2 regions of the Chromobacterium subtsugae genome follow, and region 2 is predicted to be linked to the other one. Evidence: riboswitches for the same ligand, from Rfam matches in the RefSeq annotation. Region 2 holds a riboswitch; the other holds the start of a gene.
What was found. Region 2 has a riboswitch for thiamine pyrophosphate ahead of thiC (phosphomethylpyrimidine synthase ThiC). Riboswitches for the same ligand answer to the same signal wherever they lie in the genome.
Positions count from the first base shown of each region.

Region 1 (4,325 bases), 1.5 Mb from region 2:
TCGCCGCCACCAGGGTGGGCATCACGAAGGGCAGCATCAGCAGCCTGAGCAGCAGGCCGCGGCCGGGGAAATGGTAGCGCGCCAGCAGCCAGGCCAGCGGCGCGCCCAGCGCCAGGCACAGCAGGCAGCTGGCCGCCGCCTGCAGCAATGACCACAGCAGCCGCCAGCGCAGATAAGAATCGGCCAGCAGGCCCGGACTGAACTGCAGGCCGCCTTCGGCCACCAGCCGCGCCAACGGCGCCAGCGCCAGCGCGCTCAAAAACAACACGGGCAGGCTGGCCAGCGCCAGCCGCCGGACACCCGACTGCGTCAAACATTCGCTCCAGACAACGGCCAGTCGGCCGTCAGCACATCTTCGCAACCATCCTCGTCGCGCGCCTGGGCCACCTTGGCGAAGCCCAGCTGCGCCGCCAGCGCTTGCGACGGCAGGTTGCCGGGTTCGATCGACAGCACCATTCTCCCGGCGCCCTGTCCGGCCGCCCAGCCGGCCATCGCCAGCAGCGCCTCGCGGGCGTAGCCCTGGCGGCGGAACGCCGGATAAACCGCATAGCCTAGCTCGACGTCGCCGTGGCCCTGCAAATACGGATGGCCCGGCCGGGTGTGGAAATTGATGTGGCCGATCATGGCCAGATCGTCGCGGCGCAGCATCGCCCGCACCGACCACGGCGCGTAGGCGGCGTCTTCGGCGATATCGTCCAGCCGCATCGCCATCAGTTGCGCCTCCGCCAGCCAGCCGGCGTCCGGGCGGCTGCCCAGCAACGCGGCGGCGTCGTCGATGTCGCCGCGCAGGCAGGCCTGCAGGAAATCCGCGCTCATATGGCGCAGGATCAGGCGGGAGGAGCTTATGTCTGCGATCATCACTTGTGTTGCCGTTTGGTCATGGGATCTGGACATTATGGCCTAATGTCGGCGCCATTCAGACGCCAGACTTCAGCACCACCCGCGCCCAGCGGCCGACCCAGGCCCGCTGCTTGGCGGCCAGCGTCGCGCTGTCGGGGGTATCGTGCGCGGCGGGCTGCTCGGCGTGCTTGTACACTGGGTCCAGCGCGACGCCGTCCATCGCCGGGTACATCCACATCCGCGTCGGGATATCCTTCTGCACCGCGTCGGAACGCAGGAAGGCGATGAACTGCTGGGCGAGCTTGGGCTCCTTGCCGCCCTTGACCAGCGCCGCGCCCTCCACCTGGCGGAACACCGTGCCCGGCAACAGCAGGTTGGCGGTGGGCGCGTCGCTCAGCTTTTCCTTGCTGTAGAACACTTCGGCCGCCGGACTGGTGGCGTAGCTGACCACGATGGGGCGGCCGCCGCCGTTCTTGGAGAAGTCGGTGTAATAGGCTTCGGTCCAGCCCTTGCTCACCTTCACGCCGTTGTCGCGCAGCTTGCCCCACAACGCGAAGGCCTTTTCCTCGCCCAGCGCGTGGATGGTGGCGGCCAGGAAGGCCAGGCCGGGGCTGGAAGTGGCCGGGTTTTCCACCGCCAGCAGGTTCTTGTAGGCCGGCAGGGCCAGGTCGTTCAGGGTTTTGGGCAGCGGCAGCTTGTTCTTGGCGAACCAGGCCTTGTCGTAATTCAACGTCACGTAGCCGTAGTCGATGGCGGCGGCGCCGGGCAGGCTTACCTTGCCGCCGCGGGCCAGCTCGGCCGGCAACGGGGCCAGCGCGCCGGCCTGCTCGGCCTTGCCGATCAGACTGTTGTCCAGGCCGAACACCACGTCGGCGATCGGATTCGCCTTGGTCAGGATCAGCTTGTTGGTCATCTCTCCGGCGTCGCCGGCCTTGATGATGGACACCTTGGCGCCGTATTGCTTTTCGAACGCCGCCAGCAGCGGCTTGTCGACGCTGAACGAGCTATGGGCGAGCACGCGCAGTTCGGCCGCCTGGGCGGACAGGCCGGCCAGACTCAGAGCGGCGGCGACAAGGGTGGGAAGCAACTTCATGGACATCTCTCCGTGCGGTGCGGCCACGGAGCAAGCAGGCAGGGCGGATCATGTTCCGCTCATCACGCTCCCTCCGCTGGCATGATCCAGATCAGGTTCTCAGGGTGTCTCTCAGCCCGCATGGCGGGCACCCCCGGTGACAGGGCGCTAGTATAGCGGCCTATCGGCCCCGCCGCCATCCGCCGCAAGCCCCCATCCAGCTCTGGAAGCTTTTCCCGGTTTGGCATTCGACCCAGGCCAACGCTTGCGGATTGAGTCCGGCCGCTGTAAACGAGTCATCCTCTTTTCGATCAAAGTAGAAATCGTAAAAAATAGCCCCGCGCACCACCGACCTTCTAATGCATTCAAGCTGCGAAAATGGATACACCGTCTCGTGCCGACGATAGAAATCCATATCATGGATGCCATCCCCAGCCACGACTGTATAGCTGCGCATGGCGGGCAAAGACAGCAACACGCTCAGCCCTGCGGATATCGCCAGCAAACGGCAACACCGCTGATTCAACTGCGCCAATTTTTGTCGCCGCTTGGCCTTGTCCCGCTTGGGCAATTTACGAAACCCATCGCGCCAACCGGAAAGCGCGCCCAGCAAAGCCAACACCCAAAACAGCAGCGGCAGCACGAAACCCGGCTGGTTCAGAACTTGATTTGTCTCCAGGTGCAGATACTGACCGCGGGGCAAAGGGATGAATAGCCAATCCCCCAATGCCCGCAGCGGGAAAAAAAACAGCCATGTCAGGAAGAAAATCAGCGCCAGAAGGGAGAAGAAAAAAAGCAGGAACAAGACGTTTGAACAGGCTCTTCGCCACCACGGCGCCTGCGGCGCAGCTTCCGCCATAGCCACCTCACGGTAAAATGGCCAATCATCGCACACCGGGCATGGCCTGTCCGCCCTCAGGCAGCCGCCACAGCGCATGCCATAAACATTCCCTCACAGTTTCCCCCGAGCCGACATACCTTGCTAAAAATAGGCGGCTAAGCTGGCATGGCTACCCTGCATCGGGAACCTGCGACCATGCTCAAAAAAATAATCCTCTCATCCGTGCTGTTCAGCCTGCCGCTTTGCGCGCTGGCCGACATCGGCGTCGACGGCGCGCGCCATCTGCTGCTGCGCACCGGCTTCGGCGCCAATCCGGCGCAGATCGCCGCTTACGCGCCGCTCAGCCGCGAAGCCGCGGTGGACAAGATCCTGGCCGGCGTCCGCACCCAGCCGGCCACGCCGCCGCCCGGCTGGGCCAACGACCCCTTCGAGCGCCCCGGCCAGCCTGGCCTGACCGAGGAACAGAAAAAAGCGCTGCAGCAAGAGCGCAACCAGCACGCGGTGGAGCTGCGCAGCTGGTGGCTGGCCGAGATGCTCGCCACGCCGTCGCCGCTGACCGAAAAGATGACCCTGTTCTGGCACAATCACTTCGTGTCGGCGCTGGACAAGGTGCGTTCGCCGCAGATGCTGTACCAGCAGAATTTGCTGCTGCGCCACTACGCGCTGGGCGATTTCGGCCAACTCTTGCACGCGGTGGCGCGCGACCCGGCGATGATGCGCTACCTCGACACCGCCAATAACCGCAAGGAACAACCGAACGAGAACTTCGCCCGCGAGGTGATGGAGCTGTTCACGCTGGGCGAAGGCCACTACAGCGAACAGGATATCCGCGAGGCGGCGCGCGCCTTCACCGGCTGGGGCCTGGACCACGACGACCAGTTCATCGTCCGGCCGCGGCTGCGCGACGCCGGCGAGAAGACCATCTTCGGCCAGCGCGGCAATTTCGACGGCGACGACGTGATCGACCTGTTGCTGCAGCAGCCGCAAACCTCGGTATTCATCACCACCAAATTGTGGCGCAATTTCGTGTCGCCGACGCCGGACGCGGCCAGCATCAACAAGCTGGCCGCCGACTTCCGCCGCGGCCACTACCAGTTGAAGCCCTTGATGCGCGCGCTGCTGCTGACGCCGCAGTTCTGGCACAGCCAGGGCCAACTGGTGAAATCGCCGGTGGAGCTGACCGTAGGCACGCTGGTGACCTTCGACCTGACGCCGCCCGACTGGCGCGTGATCGCCGGCCTGAACCGCCAGCTGGGCCAGGACGTGTTCGCGCCGCCCAACGTCAAGGGCTGGCCCGGCGGCGAAGCCTGGATCAACAGCGCCACCCTGCTCACCCGCAAGCAGTTCCTCGACCGCATCGCCCACGACGCCGCGCCGGCGCGCGACACCTTCGCTCAGGCCGATGGCAGCCTGAACGAGATGGCCGGCCGCGAGGCGCGCATCAACCGCTTCGTCGCCAAGGGTGTCGCATCGATGAAGCTGCAACCCGACGAATGGGCCGCCATCTACGACGCCCGCAGCGCGGCTGACGCCGCGCGCCTGTTGCTGGCGGTGCCGCCGGCCAATCCGCTG
Region 1 is NZ_CP142381.1:1,738,003-1,742,327, reverse strand. Features, by position in the region: gene U6115_RS08615 (ABC transporter permease) at 1-313, opposite strand, end outside; gene U6115_RS08610 (GNAT family N-acetyltransferase) at 310-858, opposite strand; gene U6115_RS08605 (thiamine ABC transporter substrate-binding protein) at 917-1,933, opposite strand; TPP riboswitch at 1,984-2,078, opposite strand; gene U6115_RS08600 (hypothetical protein) at 2,094-2,771, opposite strand; gene U6115_RS08595 (DUF1800 domain-containing protein) at 2,949-4,325, shown strand, end outside.
Region 1: linked by a shared signal. The riboswitch ahead of U6115_RS08605 (thiamine ABC transporter substrate-binding protein) and the one ahead of thiC (phosphomethylpyrimidine synthase ThiC) in region 2 are both predicted to bind thiamine pyrophosphate.

Region 2 (4,325 bases):
TCCAGCTGGCGGGTGCGCATCGCCACCTTTTCCTCCAGCGCCAGCGCGTACTGCTCGGACTTGTTGCGCGAGGTTTCGATTTCCGCCACCAGGCTGCGGATATAGGTTTCGAACACCAGCGCGATGTCGAACATCACCAGCTTGTCCATCGACATCAGCGTCTGCGTGCAGACATCGGGGTCGGGAATCAGCCTGGCCACCTGCACCGACAACAGCGAGCGCAGGAAATGGATGGCCGCCAGGTACAACTTGGGCTCCACGCCGATGCGCTTGTGCACCAGGCCGATGCGCAGGCGGTTGTTGACGTATTCCAGATCGTAGACGCCGCTGAACAGGTCGATCACGTAGCGGCGCTGGGCGCTGCGCAGCCGCTGCAGGGTATCGGCGTCGCCGATCAGCAGCGCGATTTCCGGGGTGCTGGTCTGCTGCTCGTAAAAGCGCTCCACCAGATCGTCCAGCTGCGGCTCGATCAGCGCGCCGGCGGCGCGAAGCAGCAATTCGTCGCGCGGCTGCAGATCGAACAGCTGCTTGCGCTGGTCGATTTCAAACTCGGTGATGCGCAACTGCTCCAGCAACGTCTGGTCGGTCTGCTTCATGCAGCCCTCCCCCTCCATCATGACCGGTCTTATTCAAACTATATCCCAGCCTGCGGGTACGCAATCTCCTTAGCGGCGCATTGCGCGCGCCAGCGAACGCGCCTGGGTCTACATCGCCGTCTGAACGGCGCGGACAACGGCCGGCGGCTTATCCACAGGCAACCGGCGGTCTGCCTGTTTATCCACAGCTTCAGCCTTCGGCTTGCTGCAGCAGCACCGCCAGCTCGTCCGCCGCCTCGCTCCATTCGGCGTCGCACTCCAGCGCCTGGCGCAAAAAGGCCGCTTGCGACGGGCTCCAGAACGGCGCGTCGGCCAGCGACACGCGCGGCGGCAGCGGATGGCTGGCGATGAAGGCCTTGATCGCCGCCGGCTCGTCGGCCAGGCCCAACTGGCGGAACAATCCGGGCAACAGGTGGCTGCTGGTATCCATCGCGCGCTCCAATGCTGGGGGAATACGCTCATCCTAGACCGATTGCCGGCACGGCAGGCATAAAAAACGGCGGCCCGCGCCGCCGTTGTGCCAACTTGGCGACATCACACCTTGTCGTACAGCTTGGCGCCGCCCTTGACGAACTCGATGGACTTTTCCTGCATGCCCTTGTTCAGCGCGTCCTGCGCGCTGATGCCCTGTTTGGCGGCGAAATCGCGCACGTCCTGGGTGATCTTCATGCTGCAGAAATGCGGGCCGCACATCGAGCAGAAGTGCGCGACCTTGGCGCTATCTTTCGGCAGGGTCTCGTCGTGGAAGTCGCGCGCCTTGTCCGGGTCCAGGCCCAGGTTGAACTGGTCTTCCCAGCGGAATTCGAAGCGCGCCTTGGACAGCGCGTTGTCGCGGATCTGCGCGCCGGGATGGCCCTTGGCCAAGTCGGCCGCGTGCGCCGCCAGCTTGTAGGTGATGATGCCTTCCTTGACGTCGTTCTTGTTCGGCAGGCCCAGGTGTTCCTTCTGCGTCACGTAGCACAGCATCGCGGTGCCGTACCAGCCGATCTGCGCCGCGCCTATCGCCGAGGTGATGTGGTCGTAGCCGGGCGCGATGTCGGTGGTGAGCGGCCCCAGGGTGTAGAACGGCGCTTCGCGGCACCACTCCAGCTCCTTGTCCATGTTCTCCTTGATCAGCTGCATCGGCACATGGCCCGGACCTTCTATCATCACCTGCACGTCGTGCTTCCAGGCGATTTCAGTCAACTCGCCCAGGGTTTTCAGTTCGCCCAGCTGCGCCGCGTCGTTGGCGTCCCAGGCGCTGCCCGGCCGCAGGCCGTCGCCTAGGCTGAAGGCCACGTCGTAGGCCTTCATGATTTCGCAGATTTCCTCGAAATGGGTATAGAGGAAGTTTTCCTGATGATGCGCCAGACACCATTTGGCCATGATCGAGCCGCCGCGCGACACGATGCCGGTCATCCGGCCGGCGGTCAGCGGCACGTACTGCAAACGCACGCCGGCGTGGATGGTGAAGTAGTCGACGCCCTGCTCGGCCTGCTCGATCAGCGTGTCCTTGAAGATTTCCCAGCTCAGGTCTTCGGCCTTGCCATTCACCTTTTCCAGCGCCTGGTAGATCGGCACGGTGCCGATCGGCACCGGGCTGTTGCGCAAAATCCACTCGCGGGTTTCGTGGATGTTCTTGCCGGTGGACAGGTCCATGATGGTGTCGGCGCCCCAGCGGATGCCCCAGGTCATCTTGTCCACTTCTTCCGATATCGACGACGTTACCGCGCTATTGCCGATATTGCCGTTGATTTTCACCAGAAAATTGCGGCCGATGATCATCGGCTCGGATTCCGGGTGATTGATGTTGGCCGGGATGATGGCGCGGCCGGCGGCCACTTCCTGGCGGACGAACTCCGGCGTGATCTCTTCCGGCAGATTGGCGCCGAAGCTCTGGCCGGCATGCTGGCGCGTCATCAGCTCCAGCAAGCGGGTGTTGCCGGTGACCTGCAGCGCTTCCACATAGGCGCGGCGGTTCAGGTTTTCGCGGATGGCGACGAACTCCATCTCCGGGGTGATGACGCCGCGGCGGGCATAGTGCATCTGGCTGACATTGCGGCCAGGCAAGGCGCGGCGCGGCTTGCGCTGCAGGTTGAAGCGCAACTCGGCCAGCTTGGGGTCGGCCTCGCGGGCGCGGCCGTATTCGCTGGACAGGCCATCCAGCTGCTCGCAGTCGCCGCGTTCGGCGATCCAGCCGGCGCGCACCGGCGCCAGGCCGCTCTGGATGTCGATGCGGACCGCCGGGTCGCTGTACGGGCCGCTGGTGTCGTAGACATAGATCGGCGGATTGGCTTCGCCGCCGAACTGGGTCGGCGTGTCGGCCTGGCGGATCTCGCGCATCGGCACGCGGATGTCCGGGCGGCTGCCGGCGACATGGATCTTGCGGGAATTGGGCAAAGGCTGGATGGCGGCGGCGTCCACCACCATCTGTTTGTTTACGGGCGCGTTCATCGGGCGGGTCTCCAGGGCGATGAAGCGGCGCAAGGAGCGGTTCGGCGCATGGCCGGCTGCGGTGGGATGGCGGGGCTATCTTCGGCAGGTGACGCTTCCCTACGCCGGGATTATCCGGGTCAGGTTCCAAGGGTATTTCTCACCCGCGCCGCCGCTTTCAACCCGATGTCCTACACTTTGGTAGCCGATCAAGCCAAACGCCAGGCGCAGGACCCCTAGCGATGCTGTGAAGGTAAGGCAAATATGGGATAATCGCAAGTTATCGTCATGACACGAGTCCTTGCCGCCCCCCAGCTTCGAACGGCGCAGCGGACTCCCAGCCCTCCGGAGTTTAAGTTGATGGATTTCGAAAAAACCCGTTTCAACATGGTCGAACAACAGATTCGCCCGTGGGACGTTCTGGATACCAACGTGCTGGATCTGCTGTTTCACGTGAAACGCGAGGACTTCGTGGCCGACAATCAGCGCCAGATGGCCTTTGTCGATACCGAACTGCCGCTGCCCAACGGCAGCAAGATGCTGCAGCCCAAGATGGAAGCCCGCCTGGTGCAGGACGCCGCCATCCAGCCCACCGACAAGATCCTGGAAATCGGCACCGGCAGCGGCTATCTGACCGCGCTGCTGGCCAAGATGGGCAAGCAGGTGGTGAGCGTGGAAATCGACGCCGCCCAGAAAGCGCGCGCCGCCGACAATCTGAAACAGGCCGGCATCGCCAACGCCACCCTGGTTGAGGGCGACGGCGTGCTGGGCCTGCCGGCGCAAGCGCCCTACGACGTGATCGTGGTCGGCGGTTCGCTGCCGGTGGTGCCGCAGGAACTGAAAGACCAGTTGGCCGTCGGCGGCCGCCTGATCCTGGTGGCCGGCGACCTGCCGGTGATGGCTTGCAAGCTGATCCAGCGCGAAACCGAAACCAGCTTCCGCGAAACCGCGCTGTTCGAGACCTGTGTCGAGCGGCTGCAGAAATTCGAAGCCGTCGAACCGGCTCGTTTCAGCTTCTGACCATGCTGCGCGAAATCACCGCTCCGCAACTGGCGGCGCTGCTGGCCGATCCGCAGGCCGCGCGCCCGGTGCTGCTGGACGTGCGCGAAGGCTGGGAATACCAGCTGGCGCACATCGAGGGCAGCGTCCACATTCCGATGAACCTGATCCCGATCCGGATGAGCGAACTGCCGGACGACGCCGCCATCGTCGCCATCTGCCATCACGGCATGCGCAGCGCCCAGGTGGCGATGTTCCTGCAGAACGCCGGCTTCGACGACGTGATCAACCTCCAGGGCGGCATCGACGCCTGGTCCG
Region 2 is NZ_CP142381.1:268,715-273,039, reverse strand. Features, by position in the region: gene U6115_RS01315 (GGDEF domain-containing protein) at 1-596, opposite strand, end outside; gene U6115_RS01310 (DUF2789 domain-containing protein) at 787-1,026, opposite strand; gene thiC (phosphomethylpyrimidine synthase ThiC) at 1,131-3,029, opposite strand; TPP riboswitch at 3,109-3,256, opposite strand; gene U6115_RS01300 (protein-L-isoaspartate O-methyltransferase family protein) at 3,369-4,028, shown strand; gene U6115_RS01295 (rhodanese-like domain-containing protein) at 4,031-4,325, shown strand, end outside.